2 regions of the Streptomyces sp. NPDC088254 genome follow, and region 2 is predicted to be linked to the other one. Evidence: riboswitches for the same ligand, from Rfam matches in the RefSeq annotation. Region 2 holds a riboswitch; the other holds the start of a gene.

Region 1 (8,028 bases), on a different contig from region 2:
CGTCGAGCAGCTCGGGCGGGAACTCCCGGGCGGCGTAGGTGTCCCCGGCCGGCACGGCGATCAGGTCGGCGCTCTCCAGCCGTTCCAGGCCGTGTTCGGTACGCAGGGTGAAGCCCGCGTGGGTCGACAGCGTCGGCCCCTCGGCCGAGGCGACCGCGAAGTCGTAGACCGGCAGCCCGTCGTCGCTGCGGTCGATGCCGAACACCTCGCAGACCACACCGAGTTCGAAGGGGTGCACACCGTCGAGGAGGACCGCGGCCACGTTCTTCAGCATGCGGCCAGTGTGCCCCGGAATCCGGCTGGAGGGGACGGGGAAGTGGCAGGAAATCGAAGCCATGCGGCAGTCCTGCCACTGTCAGGAGTGTCAGCCACGCACGATGCTTACCTCATGAACGCACTCACCGCTTACCTCCCGGTCCTCGTCCTGTTCCTCCTCCTCGCGGGTCCGGCGTTCGTGGGACTGGCCCACGAACGCCGGATCGACCGTCAGCTGAAGGCTCAGAAGGCTCAGAAGTCCTCGTCCAGGTCGACCGTGCCCTCCACGGCCACCTGGTACGCCGAGGCCCGGCGCTCGAAGAAGTTGGTCAGCTCCTGAACGCCCTGGAGCTCCATGAAGGAGAAGGGGTTCTCCGAGCCGTACACCGGGGCGAAGCCGAGCCGGATCAGCCGCTGGTCCGCGACGCACTCCAGGTACTGGCGCATCGAGTCGGTGTTCATGCCCGGCAGGCCGTCGCCGCACAGGTCGCGGGCGAACTGCAGCTCGGCCTCGACGGCCTCCGACAGCATGTCGGTGACCTGCTGCCTCAGCTCGTCGTCGAAGAGCTCCGGCTCCTCCTTGCGGACCGTGTCCACCACGTCGAAGGCGAAGCTCATGTGCATGGTCTCGTCGCGGAACACCCAGTTGGTGCCGGTGGCCAGGCCGTGCAGCAGACCCCGGCTGCGGAACCAGTAGACGTACGCGAAGGCGCCGTAGAAGAACAGGCCCTCGATGCACGCGGCGAAGCAGATCAGGTTCAGCAGGAAGCGGCGCCGGTCGGCCTGGGTCTCCAGCCGGTCCAGCTTCTCGACCGAGTCCATCCACTTGAAGCAGAACCCGGCCTTCTCCCGGATGGAGGGGATGTTCTCCACCGCCGCGAAGGCGGCCGCGCGGTCCTCCGGGTCGGGGAGGTAGGTGTCCAGCAGTGTCAGATAGAACTGGACGTGCACGGCCTCCTCGAAGAGCTGGCGCGACAGGTACAGGCGCGCCTCCGGGGAGTTGATGTGCTTGTAGAGCGTCAGCACCAGGTTGTTCGCCACGATCGAGTCGCCTGTCGCGAAGAAGGCGACCAGCCGGCCGATGAGGTGCTGCTCGGCCGGCGACAGCTTCGTGAGGTCGGCCACGTCCGAGTGGAGGTCGACCTCCTCCACTGTCCAGGTGTTCTTGATGGCGTCCCGGTAGCGCTCGTAGAAGTCCGGGTAGCGCATGGGGCGCAGAGTCAGCTCGAAGCCGGGGTCGAGAAGGTTCTGGGTCATAGCAGTCGGCGCGAAGCGCCGTCCTCCAGGGGTGGTGGTCGGGTGGCGGGTGGGAATTACTGGCAGGCCTCGCAGGACTCGGGGTTTTCCAGGGAGCAGGCGACGGCGTCTTCGGCGGGCGTCTGCTGGACGGGGACGGTCTTCGCGGGCTGGCCCTGGGAGCCGGCCGCGCGGGCGATACGGGTCGCCGGGCGCGAGCGCAGGTAGTACGTGGTCTTCAGGCCCGACTTCCATGCGTACGCGTACATCGAGGAGAGCTTGCCGATCGTCGGCGTCTCCAGGAACAGGTTCAGCGACTGCGCCTGGTCCAGGTACGGGGTGCGGGCGGCGGCCATGTCGATCAGGCCGCGTTGCGGGATCTCCCACGCCGTGCGGTACAGGGCGCGCACGTCGGCCGGGATCCACGCGAAGTCCTGCACCGAGCCGCCCGACTCGCGCAGCGCCTCACGTGTGCGGGCGTCCCAGACGCCCAGCGCCTTGAGGTCCTGCACCAGGTAGGAGTTGACCTGCAGGAACTCGCCGGACAGCGTCTCGCGCTTGAACAGGTTGGACACCTGCGGCTCGATGCACTCGTAGACGCCCGCGATCGAGGCGATCGTCGCGGTCGGCGCGATGGCGAGCAGCAGGGAGTTGCGCATGCCGACGGAGGCGATCCGCTCGCGCAGGGCCGCCCAGCGCTCCGGCCAGGTGAACTCCACGCCGTAGTGGTCGGGGTGCAGCACCCCGCGTGCCGCGCGGGTCTTGTCCCAGGCGGGCAGCGGGCCGTTCCGCTCGGCGAGGTCGGCGGAGGCCTCGTACGCGGCGAGCATGATCCGCTCGGCGATGCGCGTGGAGAGCGCCTTGGCCTCGGGGGAGTCGAAGGGCAGCCGCAGCTTGAAGAAGACGTCCTGGAGGCCCATCGCGCCCAGGCCCACCGGACGCCAGCGGGCGTTGGAGCGGCCCGCCTGCTCGGTGGGGTAGAAGTTGATGTCGACGACGCGGTCGAGGAAGGTGACCGCCGTGCGGACGGTGCCGTCCAGCCGCTCCCAGTCGATGTCGCCGGTCGCCGTGTCGACGAACGCGCCCAGGTTGACCGACCCCAGGTTGCAGACCGCCGTCTCCCCGTCGTCGGTGACCTCCAGGATCTCCGTGCACAGGTTGGAGGAGTGCACGACGTGCCCCGGCTCGGCCGTCTGGTTGGCGGTGCGGTTGGCGGCGTCCTTGAAGGTCATCCACCCGTTGCCGGTCTGCGCGAGGGTGCGCATCATCCGGCCGTACAGCTCGCGGGCCGGAATGGTCTTCTTCGCCAGACCCTCCGCCTCGGCCTTGCGGTAGGCGGCGTCGAACTCATCGCCCCACAGGTCGACCAGCTCCGGCACGTCGGCGGGGGAGAACAGCGACCACTCGGCGTCCGCGTTCACACGGCGCATGAACTCGTCCGGGATCCAGTGCGCCAGGTTGAGATTGTGCGTACGGCGGGCGTCCTCACCGGTGTTGTCCCGCAGCTCCAGGAACTCCTCGATGTCGGAGTGCCAGGTCTCCAGGTAGACCGCCGCCGCGCCCTTGCGCCGGCCGCCCTGGTTCACGGCGGCGACCGACGCGTCCAGCGTCTTCAGGAACGGGACGATGCCGTTGGAGTGCCCGTTGGTGCCGCGGATCAGCGAACCCCGGGAGCGGATGCGGGAGTACGACAGCCCGATGCCGCCGGCGTGCTTGGAGAGGCGGGCGACCTGGTGGTACCGGTCGTAGATGGAGTCCAGCTCGTCCAGCGGGGAGTCGAGGAGGTAGCAGGACGACATCTGGGGGTGCCGCGTACCGGAGTTGAAGAGGGTGGGGGAGGACGGCAGATAGTCGAGGCGGCTCATCAGGCCGTACAGCGCGGCGACTTCGTCGACCGAGCGGGGGGTGTCGTCCTCGGCGAGACCGGCGGCGACGCGCAGCAGGAAGTGCTGGGGCGTCTCGACGACCTTGCGGGTGATCGGGTGGCGCAGCAGGTAGCGGCTGTGCAGGGTGCGCAGCCCGAAGTAGCCGAAGCGGTCGTCGGCCTCCGTGTCGACCAGCGCGTCGAGGCGGCGGCCGTGGAGGCGGGCGAACTCGGCGGTGCGGTCGGCGATCAGGCCCTCGCGGTGGCCCACGGCGATGGACTCGGTGAACGAGGTGACGCCCTGTGAGGCGGCCTCGGCGCGGATGCCGATGGTCAGCAGCCGGGCGGCCAGCCGGGAGTAGGCGGGGTCCTCGGAGATCAGGCCCGCGGCGGCCTCCGTGGCCAGTTCGCGCAGCTCCGCGAGGACCTCCTCGTGGCTGCCCCGGGCGGAGCGGCCGCGCAGTGCGGCGGCGGCGACCCGTCCGGGGTCGGCGGCGGGCAGGTCGGCGGTCAGCTCGGTCAGGGTCCGCAGCAGTGCGGCGCCGGGACCGTCGTCCTCCACGGGGGTGACTGCTGAAGCCGGACCGGCTGGCGCGATGGTCACGTGGGGCTCTCCCTCGCTCGGCGGGGCCTGGCGGAGGGCAGGGGCAGCACGCGAGCGCGCACGGCGTCGCGTCCACCGGCCCACTCCGCGAGGCCCGGACGTCGGGCGTCCGGACCGGATGGGCCGGACGCGCTGCCGGCAGGTCCTCGGACTGGACTGGCGTGCGGTGATGCACGAGTACACCGTTGCGGGACAGTTCCGGATTCGCACCGGATTCCCCTGCGGCGACAGCGAGCACGAGCATACATCTTGTGCTCACCCGCCACGCCACCCCCAGATGTTGTGTCGCGGCGGCTCCAGAGCGTCAGCCGGCAGGTGAGGAGAGTGATCCGGTCCAGGTGGCGTGCGGATTCCGGCGGGACCGGAGAAGGCGAGCGCCCCCGCCCCGGCGCCGCTGCCGGGGCGGGGGCGCTCGCCCCGCGTCAGTGGCTCGTACCCGCCGTCGCCGGCGGGAGCTCCACCTGCACGCCCGGGTCGCCCGCGTCCGCCGTGTAGTCCGCCGGGGACGTCTCGTCGACGCCGTCGGGGGCCTTCACAGCCTTCAGGGCGAACGTCAGGACCACCGTGACGACGACGTTGAGCACGAACGCCGTCAGACCGATGTAGCCGATCTCGCCGATGCCGGGGATCTCCTTGGCGGAGCCGCCGAAGTGCTTCTGCGTCGGGGAGGCGACGCCGTACGCGGCGAGGGTGCCGTAGACCATGCCCACCGCCCAGCCGGCGAGCAGCGCCCACCGGTGGAACCAGCGGGTGAACAGACCGCCGACCAGGGCCGGGAAGGTCTGCAGGATCCAGATGCCGCCCAGCAGCTGGAAGTTGATGGCGACCGTCTTGTCCATGGTGAGGACGAAGACCAGCGCGCCCACCTTCACCAGCAGGGACACGATCTTGGAGACCCGCGTCTCCTCCTTCGGTGTGGCGTCCGGCTTGATGAAGTCCTTGTAGATGTTGCGGGTGAACAGGTTCGCCGCCGCGATCGACATGATGGCCGCCGGGACCAGCGCGCCGATGCCGATCGCCGCGAAGGCCACGCCCGCGAACCAGTCCGGGAACATGTCCTCGAACAACTGCGGGATCGCCAGCTGCCCGTTGGTGACCTTGACGCCGGCCGCGATGGCCATGAAGCCCAGCAGTGCGAGCAGCCCGAGCATCAGGGAGTACAGCGGCAGGATCGTGGTGTTGCGCCGGATCACCTCACGGCTGCGCGAGGACAGCGTCGCGGTGATCGAGTGCGGGTACATGAACAGCGCCAGCGCGGAGCCCAAGGCCAGCGTGGCGTACGTCCACTGGCCCGCCTCGGCCGGCGCCAGGGCCCCGCGCGGCTTGCCGGTCGCGGGGTTGGTCTGGCTGAACGCGTCGCCCGCCCTGGCGAACACCTCGTCGAAACCGCCCAGTTTGATCGGGATGTAGATGATCGCCACCGCGATGACGATGTAGATCAGCGTGTCCTTCACGAACGCGATGAGCGCCGGGGCCCGCAGTCCCGAGGAGTAGGTGTACGCGGCCAGCACGCCGAACGCGATCAGCAACGGCAGGTCCTTGACGAACCAGTTGGTGTCCTCGCCGCCGCCGACGCCCATCACGTCCAGCACGGCCTGGATGCCGACGAGCTGGAGCGCGATGTACGGCATCGTGGCGAGGATGCCGGTCAGGGCGACCGCCAGCGACAGCCCCTTCGAGCCGAACCGGCCGCGCACGAAGTCCGAGGTCGTCACGTACCCGTGCTTGTGGGACACCGACCACAGCCGCGGCAGGAAGGTGAAGATCAGCGGGTACACCAGGATCGTGTAGGGCACCGCGAAGAAGCCCGCCGCACCCGCCGCGTAGATCGCCGCCGGGACGGCGACGAAGGTGTACGCGGTGTACAGGTCGCCGCCCAGCAGGAACCAGGTGACCCAGGTTCCGAACGACCGGCCGCCCAGGCCCCATTCGTCGAGGCTGTGCTCGTTCTCGGCCTTGCGCCAGCGCGCGGCCAGGAAGCCCATGACCGTGACGGCCAGGAAGAAGAAGATGAAGACGGCGAGCGCGACGCCGTTCACGCCGTCGTTCACTTCGCCGTACCCCCGTCCCGGCTCTTGCCGGCACCGCGGGAGCGCTGGTCACGCTGCCACAGCTTGTACGCGGTCATCGTGAGCGCGGTGGAGATCAGCACCCACAGCATCTGGTACCAGTAGAAGAAGGGGATCCCGGCGACCGCCGGTTCCACTTTGGCGTAAGAACCGACCCACAGCATCGCCACGAAGGGCGCGAACAAGCAGAGACCGATGACGACGCGCACGGGCGTCACCACCGGACCTCTCGACACCTCTGGGGCTTCCGACATTCAGGCCACTCCGTCCCCTTGTTGATCACCTGTGCAAACGCGCAGGCAATGTAGGTGACGGATAAAGCCCAGCGGAAGACCCCGTCCGGATATCGGTCCCAGTCTTCCCGCTGCGCCCGCGGTCAGTCCTGCGGCCGCTTCAGCCGTGCGACGAACTTGTAGCGGTCCCCCCGGTACACCGAGCGCACCCATTCCACCGGTTCGCCCTCCTTGTCCAGGGAGTGCCGGGAGAGCATCAGCATGGGCAGCCCCACGTCGGTGCCGAGCAGACCGGCCTCGCGCGGTGTGGCGAGGGAGGTCTCGATGGTCTCCTCGGCCTCGGCGAGACGGACGTCGTAGACCTCGGCGAGTGCGGTGTACAGGGACGTGTACTTCACGAGCGAGCGGCGCAGGGCCGGGAAGCGCTTCGCGCTCAGGTGGGTCGTCTCGATCGCCATCGGCTCGCCGTTGGCCATGCGCAGCCGCTCGATGCGCAGGACGCGCCCGCCCGCGGTGATGTCGAGCAGGCCGGCGAGGGTGTCGTCGGCGGTGATGTAGCCGATGTCGAGGAGCTGCGAGGTGGGTTCGAGCCCCTGGGCGCGCATGTCCTCGGTGTAGGAGGTCAGTTGCAGCGCCTGGGAGACCTTGGGCTTGGCGACGAACGTGCCCTTGCCCTGGATGCGCTCCAGCCGGCCCTCGACGACCAGTTCCTGCAGGGCCTGGCGCACGGTCGTGCGCGAGGTGTCGAACTCGGCCGCGAGCGTCCGCTCGGGCGGCACCGGCGTGCCGGGCTCCTGCGTCTGCGTCATGTCGAGCAGGTGCTTCTTCAGGCGGTAGTACTTGGGCACGCGCGCGGTGCGGACGGTCGCCCCACCCTCGTTCTCCGCACTGCTGACGTCGGTGCTCATGGCCTGCCTTCCGGCTCCGGATGCGGGTCGCATCGTGATGCGGCGACGCCGCCCCGTGCGCCGCGTCCCCGTGATCCCTCTGTATACCGTCGCGACCCTTGCTGGTCTAGTCCATACGGCAAGTGGTCTAGCGGCTCAGCATGCCACGCGGGCCGTGTTTTCAAGGGCTTCTTACTTAAAGGTTCCTTCATATGTAGGTCCCATAACGGCTGGTCAAACGCCTTTCCGCCACCCTTGACACCGCTGTGGGCCTGCGCCAGGCTCGGCGCACTGGTCTACACCATTGGTCCAGGTCCCGGCCCCACGTTCACCACGGGAGGCAGGGGGGTTCGCAGCATCCCTGAGGAGGGTGGCGTGAAGCGCAAGCTGGCAGCCGCGATCTGCATCGCGGGCATGACGGTCTCCGTCGCGGCGTGCGGGGACGGCAAGGACAGCGGGGCGGACAAGGGATCCGAGGCCGGCGAACTGACGGTCTGGCTCACGGTCGACGCCCAGAACAACTGGCCGGACCTGGTGAAGGCCGCCGACGCCGCCGTGGCGAAGAAGCACCCCGGTGTGAAGATCACCCACGAGTACTACGGCTGGCCCGACAAGAACGCCAAGCTCGACGCGGTCCTCGCCACCGACAAGGCCCCCGACGTGGTCGAGATGGGCAACACCGAGATGCTCGGCTACATGGTCAAGGGAGCCTTCGCCCCGCTCGACGCCTCCGCGTTCGACAACTCCTCCGCCTGGCTGGACGGCCTCAAGGCCTCGGTCTCCTACGAGGGCAAGACCTACGGCGTCCCGTACTACGCCGGCGGCCGCGTCGGCAACTGGCGCAAGGACCTCTTCGCCTCCGCCGGAGTCAAGGCCGCCC
Region 2 (8,028 bases):
CGCTCGGCGCCCTGACCGGTGGCCAGGCGGTCCAGCAGGTCAAGGCCGGTCTGCAGGCCATCTACCTGTCCGGCTGGCAAGTCGCCGCCGACGCCAACCAGGCCGGCCACACCTACCCCGACCAGAGCCTCTACCCCGCCAACTCCGTTCCCCAGGTGGTCCGCCGGATCAACAACGCACTCCTGCGCGCCGACCAGATCGCCACCGCCGAGAACACCGGCGACACCACGGACTGGCTGGCGCCGATCGTCGCCGACGCCGAGGCCGGTTTCGGTGGTCCGCTGAACGCCTTCGAGCTGACGAAGGCGATGATCGCGGCCGGTGCGGCCGGCATCCACTACGAGGACCAGCTGGCCTCGGAGAAGAAGTGCGGCCACCTCGGCGGCAAGGTTTTGGTGCCGACCTCCCAGCACATCCGCACCCTCAACGCGGCCCGCCTCGCGGCCGACATCGCCGATGTGCCCACGGTCATCATCGCCCGCACCGACGCCCTCGCCGCGAACCTGCTCACGACCGACGTCGACGAGCGCGACGCCGAGTTCGTCACCGGGGAACGCACCGCCGAGGGCTTCTACCGGGTCCGCAACGGCATGGCACCCGTGATCGCCCGCGGCCTGGCCTACGCCCCGTACGCCGACCTGATCTGGGTCGAGACGGGTACGCCGGACCTGGCGCAGGCCCGCGAGTTCGCCGAGGCGATCCATGCGCAGTACCCGGACCAGATGCTGGCGTACAACTGCTCGCCCTCCTTCAACTGGAAGGCGGCCCTGGACGATGACCAGATCGCGAAGTTCCAGAGGGAGTTGGGTGCGATGGGCTATCGCTTCCAGTTCATCACTCTGGCCGGCTTCCATTCCCTCAACCACGGCATGTTCGACCTCGCCCGCGGCTACGCCGAGCACGGCATGACCGCCTATGTCGACCTCCAGGAGCGGGAGTTCGCCGCCCAGGCCCACGGCTTCACCGCCGTCAAGCACCAGCGCGAGGTCGGCACCGGCTACTTCGACCTGGTGTCCACGGCCGTCAACCCCGCCTCCTCGACGACCGCGCTGGCCGGTTCCACGGAGGAGGAGCAGTTCCACTAGGCCGGCCCTCGGGATCTGCCTGGTCTGCCCTGATGAGCGGGGGACGTACGACCGTCCCCGTCCGGCCCCCGCTCCCCGTACCCTCCCTCCCACTCCGCCCTGCTCGCAGGAGAAGCGATGTCCACCAGTGCCCTGACCCACCACGTCCGCGTCCTCGCACCCGCGGGTGACCGCCACGACGAGATCCTCACGCCCGCCGCCCTGGACTTCCTGGGTCGCCTGGCCGCGGCCGTCGGTACACGCCGGACGGACCTGATGAGGGAACGCCGCCGGCAGGTCCTGCGCCTGGCCTCGGGCTCCCCGCTCGACTTCCCGATGGTCACCTCCGCCATCCGTGCCGACCCGTCCTGGCGGGTCGCACCAGCCGCCCCCGGGCTGACCGACCGCCGCGTCGAGATCACCGGCCCGCCGGACCGCCGGATGACGGTCAACGCCCTCAACTCCGGGGCCAAAGTCTGGATGGCCGACTTCGAGGACGCCACCGCACCCACCTGGAACAACGTCATCGGCGGCCAGCTGAACCTGCTCGACGCCATAGAGCGCCGCATCGACTTCACCACACCCGGGGGCAAGGAGTACCGGCTCGGCGAACAGCTCGCCACCATCGTCGTACGGCCGCGCGGTTGGCACCTCGACGAGGAGCACCTGGAGTACGACGGCCGCCCCGTGCCCGCCGCGCTGGTCGACTTCGGCCTGTACTTCTTCCACTGCGCCCAGCGGCAGATCGATGCAGGCCACGGCCCGTACTTCTACCTGCCCAAGCTGGAGAACCGCTACGAGGCCAGGCTCTGGAACGACATCTTCGTCACCGCACAGGAACTGCTCGGCATCCCCCGTGGAACCGTCCGCGCCACCGTTCTCATCGAGACGATCACCGCTGCGTTCGAGATGGAGGAGATCCTCTACGAGCTGCGTGAGCACAGCGCCGGCCTGAACGCGGGGCGTTGGGACTACCTGTTCAGCGTGATCAAGACCTTCGGGCACCGTACCGACTTCCTGCTGCCCGACCGCGCCAAGGTCACGATGACCGCGCCGTTCATGCGCGCCTACACCGAACTCCTCGTCCGCACCTGCCACAAGCGCGGCGCACACGCCATCGGCGGCATGGCGGCACAGGTACCGGACAAGGACCCGGCCGCCCACGAGGCCGCACTGGCCAAGGTCCGGCTGGACAAGGAGCGCGAGGCGGAGGACGGCTTCGACGGCTCCTGGGTCGCCCACCCCGGCCTGGTCCCCGTCTGCCGTGCGGTCTTCGACGACGTGCTCGGCGCACGCCCCCATCAGATCGACCGGACGCGCGACGACGTGGAGGTGACGGCGGCCGACCTGCTGTCCGTGCGGCGCATCAGCAGTCCGCCGACCGCCGAGGGCGTCCGCACCAACATCGCCGTCGCCCTGCGCTACTTCGCCGCCTGGCTGCGCGGCCAGGGTGCCGTCGCCCTGGACGGGCTCATGGAGGACGCGGCCACCGCCGAGATCGCCCGCGTGCAGATCTGGCAGTGGCTACGGCACCGGGTGATCGACCGGGAGACGGTCCTCGGGCTGCTCGACGACGAGGCCGTCGCGCTCGGCGCCGCGTATCCCTGGGCGCCCGTCCAGGAGGCGCGCGCGCTCTTCGAACGTACCGCGCTGTCCGGTGAGTTGCCGCTCTTCTTCACCCCTGACGCCTACACGCGGCACATCGTGCGCCGGACGGAGGCCGGGGCATGAGCGGGGAGATCCGGCGCGTCGGCATTGTGGGCGGCGGTCAGATGGGCGCCGGCATCGCCGAGGTCTGCGCACGGGCCGGGCTCGACACGGTGGTGTGCGAGGTCGACGCCGTCGCGGCCCGTGCCGCGCGGGACCGGGTGGCGGCCTCGCTGGACCGCGCCCTACGGCGCGGCAAGCTGGAGGAGTCCGCTGCACAGGACGCCTTCACCCGGCTCGTCTTCACCGGTGATCTCGAAGACCTGGCCGATCGGCAGCTCGTCGTGGAAGCCGTGGTGGAGAACCCGGACGCCAAGACTGAGGTGTTCGCCGCTCTCGACAAGATCATCGAGGACCCTGCCGCCGTCCTCGCCACCAACACCTCCTCCCTGCCGATCATGCGGCTCGGCATGGCCACGAGCCGTGCGGACCGGGTCGTGGGACTGCACTTCTTCAACCCTGTCCCCGTGCTGCCGCTGGTGGAGGTCGTGACCTCGCTGCACACATCGGCCGACACGACCGCCACGGTCGAGCACTTCGCGGCCCGCGCGCTCGGCAAGACCGTCATCCGGTCCCAGGACCGGGCCGGCTTCGTCGTCAACGCACTGCTCATCCCCTACCTGCTGTCCGCGATCCGCATGGCAGAGTCAGGCTTCGCCACGGCCGCCGGTATCGACACCGGCATGGAGCTGGGCTGCGCCCACCCCATGGGCCCACTGAGGCTCGCGGACCTGATCGGACTGGACACCGTCGCCTCGATCGCCGAGTCGCTCTACGACGAGTTCCGGGAGCCCCTCTACGCGCCGCCGCCGCTGCTCCAGCGGATGGTGGAGGCGGGACTGCTCGGCAGGAAGACCGGCCGCGGCTTCCACACCTACGACCGGGTCTGAGGGCCCGGTACGACACGGGCCGAGGGGCCCGCGCCGCCGCAGGGGTGAGGGTCCCCGGACGGCGTGAGCGGGGAAGGGCGGGAAGCGCGCGTGCGGGCGGGCTTCCCGCCCTGTGGTCCCGCCTACGCAACGTCGTCCGCCGCACCGTCCGAATGATGGACGTTCCGCTCTTTTCCCCCGCGGCGACCCCGTAAGCTGGCCGATGCAGCTGGTTCGCCCCGTCCGCCAGGCGGGATGCGTCGTAAGAGGGAACCCGGTGGGAATCCGGGACTGCCCCGCAGCGGTGAGCGGGAACGACCGCCGTCATACGCACTGGGTCCGAGGAGGGCCTGGGAAGCGACGGCCAGTAGGTGTCTCGTACGACTTCGTACGACCAGACGTGCCCGCGAGTCCGAAGACCTGCCACCTGCCCGCGCCCGAACCACTCGTGCGCGGATATCCCGGTGACCTCGAGGGCGGGTCGGCGACATACCAGGCGGAGGACCGCGCCGCGCCGCGCGCGTCGTACCCGTCCGGTTCCGTCACCCCTTCGCGCTCTCGTCCCGTCCCCGGGATCTCAGGGATTCATCTCGCGAAGGAGATCTCCGTGACCACCAAGCCCGCAGCCGCGGCAGCACGGGCCACCGTGTACGGCTACCCCCGCCAGGGACAGCACCGGGAACTGAAGAAGGCGATCGAGGGCTACTGGAACGGCCGCGTCAACGTCGGCGCCCTCCACGCCACCGCCGCCGATCTGCGCCGCGCGAACTGGCGGCAGCTCGCCGAAGCCGGCATCGACGAAGTGCCCACCGGCGACTTCTCGTACTACGACCACGTCCTGGACACCACCGTCATGGTCGGCGCCATCCCCGCCCGCCACCGGGACGCGGTCGCCGCCGACCCGCTCGACGGCTACTTCGCCATGGCCCGCGGCTCCCAGAACGTCGCGCCACTGGAGATGACCAAGTGGTTCGACACCAACTACCACTACCTGGTCCCCGAACTCGGCCCCGACACCGTGTTCGCCGCCGATGCGACCAAGCAGGTCGCCGAGCTGAAGGAGGCCCTGGCCCTGGGCCTCACCGCCCGCCCCGTGCTGGTCGGTCCGGTCACCTATCTCCTGCTGGCCAAGCCCGCACCCGGCGTACCAGCCGACTTCCAGCCGCTCACCCTGCTGGACCGCCTGCTGCCGGTGTACGCCGAGATCCTCGCCGACCTGCGGGCCGAGGGCGCGGAGTGGGTCCAGCTGGACGAGCCAGCCCTCGTCCAGGACCGCACCCCGGCCGAACTCAACGCGGCCGGCCGCGCCTACCGCGACCTCGGCCTCCTCACCGACCGGCCCAAGCTGCTGGTCGCCTCCTACTTCGACCGGCTCGGCGAGGCTCTGCCGGTACTCGCCAAAGCCCCGGTCGAGGGCCTGGCGCTGGACTTCACCGAGGCCGCCGCCGCCAACCTGGACGACCTCGCCGCCGTCGGCGGCCTGCCAGGCAAACGGCTGGTCGCCGGCGTCGTCAACGGCCGCAACATCTGGGTCAACGACCTGTCCAAGTCCCTGTCCACCCTGGGCACCCTGCTGGGGCTGGCCGAACACGTCGACGTCTCCGCATCCTGCTCCCTGCTGCACGTCCCCCTCGACGCCACCGCGGAACGGGACATCGAGCCGCAGATCCTGCGCTGGCTCGCCTTCGCCCGGCAGAAGACGCGCGAGGTCGTCACCCTCGCCAGGGGCCTCGCCCAGGGCACCGGCACGATCACCGCCGAACTGGCCGCCAACCGCGCCGACCTGGCCTCCCGGGCAGGCTCGCCCATCACCCACGACCCGGCCGTGCGCTCCCGTGCCGCCGCGGTCACCGAGGCCGACGTCCGCCGCGCCCAGCCCTACGCCGAACGCGCCGCGGCCCAGCGCGCCCACCTCCGCCTGCCCCTCCTCCCGACCACGACCATCGGGTCCTTCCCGCAGACGGACGAACTGCGCATGGCGAGGGCCGACCTGCGTGCCGGCCGCCTGAACACGGCCGGTTACGAGGAACGGATCAAGGCCGAGATCCATGAGGTGATCTCCTTCCAGGAGAAGACCGGCCTGGACGTCCTCGTACATGGCGAGGCCGAACGCAACGACATGGTCCAGTACTTCGCCGAGCAGCTCACCGGCTACCTCGCCACGCAGCACGGCTGGGTCCAGTCCTACGGCACCCGCTACGTCCGCCCGCCGATCCTCGCCGGCGACATCTTCCGCCCCGAGCCGATGACCGTGCGCTGGACGACGTACGCCCAGTCCCTCACCGACCGGCCGGTCAAGGGCATGCTCACCGGCCCGGTCACCATGCTCGCCTGGTCCTTCGTCCGCGACGACCAGCCCCTCGCCGACACCGCCCGCCAGGTCGCCCTCGCCCTGCGCGACGAGGTCAATGATCTGGAGGCGGCGGGCACCTCGGTGATCCAGGTGGACGAGCCGGCACTGCGCGAGACCCTGCCGCTGCGCGCCGCCGGCCGTCCGGCCTACCTGGAGTGGGCGACGGAAGCCTTCCGGCTGACGACCGGCGGGGTGCGCCCGGACACGCAGATCCACACCCACATGTGCTACGCCGAGTTCGGTGACATCGTCCGGGCCATCGACGACCTCGACGCCGACGTCATCAGTCTGGAGGCCGCCCGCTCCCACATGCAGGTCGCCCGCGAGCTCGCCGCGCACGGCTACCCGCGCGAGGCCGGGCCCGGTGTCTACGACATCCACTCCCCCCGCGTCCCGAGCGCCGAGGAGGCCGCCGACCTGCTGCGCACGGGGCTGAAGGCCATTCCCGCCGAACGGCTCTGGGTCAACCCGGACTGCGGTCTGAAGACCCGAGGCTGGCCCGAGACCCGCGCCTCCCTGGAGAACCTGGTCGCCGCCGCCCGCACCGTCCGCGGGGAGTTGCCGGACGCGTGACCTGACCGGACACTTCACTGGGCCGGGGTGCCATGTGCGCCCCGGCCCTGATGGCTCCGCCACGCAGGGACGCCGGCAGCCGCGTATCCCTACTCGGCCGTGGGCACCGCCCACTGCTCCGGTCCCGCGTGGTGGACACCCACGACCCATGACATCGAGAGCAGGAGCAGCCGCGTGACCAGCCGCGTCACCTTCGTCTCACCCGCCACGAGCCCATCACTGCGGAGGGCGCGGTTCTACGACGGGGACTCGATCGACGACAGCGGCGCGGCCCGCGCCCGTGAGGCCGCCGGGTCACTGCCCGTGGCGGCGCGTGTGGTGGTGTCCCCGAGTGTGCGCTGTCGGGAGACGGCGACTGCGCTCGGCCTCGACGGCGTGGAGACGCCGGAGCTGGACGGACTGGATGTGGGCCGCTGGCGAGGCCGCACACTGGAGGCGGTGGCGGCTGCCGAGCCGGAAGCCGTGGCCCTCTGGCTCACCGACCCGGGGAGCGCACCGCACGGGGGTGAGTCCGTACGAGTCCTGTGCGGGAAAGTCGGGCGGTGGCTGGAGGAAGCGGCGGCTGTCGAGGGTCGTGTGCTCGCTGTGGTCGAGCCGGAGGTGGTGCGGGCGGCGATCACCCAAGCGTTGGACGTACCCGCCGCTGTCTTCTGGCGCCTCGATGTGCCACCCCTTACGGTGACCGAGCTCAGCGGCCGGGCCGGGCGCTGGAATCTGCGGCTCGGGCGTCCCTTGGGCGAGCCGGACGTCAACTAGGACTCGGTCACCAGTGTTCAGGACGCCGGATCCCGGTGACGGCGTAGCAACGCCGCCAGCTCGCAGCGCAGGCAGGAACCAGCGGCGCTCGTCTGGGCGGACGGACTTTCGGCACAGGGCGTCGACGATGTGTGGACCTGCCCGCTGCAGTCCTCCCCCTGTGAGGCGATCAGTGCTTCCAGGTCGTGGAGCAGCCGTTCGGTGCGTTTGGCCTGCTGGGCGAGGACTCGTACCCGGGCGCTCTGGCCGCCGATCTGCCGTCGGCTGGCGATCAGTTGGTCGAATTCCTCCCGGGTGAGGGCGACCGCGTCACGGCCGCCGAGGGTAATGTGGCGCGGCTGGGGGGTTTTGGCCACTCGGTTCCTCCGCTCATCGGCCGGGTGGTCCGCGTCGGGTCGGGCTGAACATCGAGTCGTAGTCGCTCTTCCGTCGGACTCGGTGTCCGGAGAACGCCAGAGGGCCCCCGGATGGTTCCGAAGGGCCCTCTGTTGTCCGGAAGGAATCAGTGCGCGGCCGGAACCGCGCGGCCGCTCGTGGCCGTCGCCGGCTTGGGGTTCAGCAGGCGTTCCGCCAGTTCACCGAAGAGCAGGCCGAAGCCGGCCCACAGGGCGGACTGGATGGCCAGTGCGGACAGCCGGAACCGCCACAGCAGGGCGGCCGGGAAGTCCTGCGGCACCTCGTTGATGACGGGCAGGAACTCGTAGGC

What was found. A riboswitch is a leader RNA that binds a small molecule or an ion and turns the genes downstream of it on or off. The one in region 2 is predicted to bind cobalamin.
Region 1: it holds a riboswitch for cobalamin, as region 2 does, so the genes downstream of both, ACIOC0_RS33470 (ribonucleoside-diphosphate reductase subunit alpha) here and metE (5-methyltetrahydropteroyltriglutamate--homocysteine S-methyltransferase) in region 2, are expected to answer to the same signal.

Annotation. Positions count from the first base shown of each region.
Region 1 is NZ_JBIURQ010000013.1:180,156-188,183, reverse strand. It holds gene ACIOC0_RS33480 (GlxA family transcriptional regulator) at 1-274, opposite strand, end outside; gene ACIOC0_RS33475 (ribonucleotide-diphosphate reductase subunit beta) at 508-1,512, opposite strand; gene ACIOC0_RS33470 (ribonucleoside-diphosphate reductase subunit alpha) at 1,569-3,959, opposite strand; cobalamin riboswitch at 4,079-4,216, opposite strand; gene mctP (monocarboxylate uptake permease MctP) at 4,382-6,010, opposite strand; gene ACIOC0_RS33460 (DUF3311 domain-containing protein) at 6,007-6,282, opposite strand; gene ACIOC0_RS33455 (GntR family transcriptional regulator) at 6,405-7,169, opposite strand; gene ACIOC0_RS33450 (extracellular solute-binding protein) at 7,524-8,028, shown strand, end outside.
Region 2 is NZ_JBIURQ010000001.1:731,514-739,541, reverse strand. It holds gene aceA (isocitrate lyase) at 1-1,085, shown strand, start outside; gene aceB (malate synthase A) at 1,203-2,795, shown strand; gene ACIOC0_RS03380 (3-hydroxybutyryl-CoA dehydrogenase) at 2,792-3,661, shown strand; cobalamin riboswitch at 3,854-4,083, shown strand; gene metE (5-methyltetrahydropteroyltriglutamate--homocysteine S-methyltransferase) at 4,248-6,566, shown strand; gene ACIOC0_RS03370 (histidine phosphatase family protein) at 6,741-7,322, shown strand; gene ACIOC0_RS03365 (hypothetical protein) at 7,340-7,678, opposite strand; gene ACIOC0_RS03360 (CbtA family protein) at 7,825-8,028, opposite strand, start outside.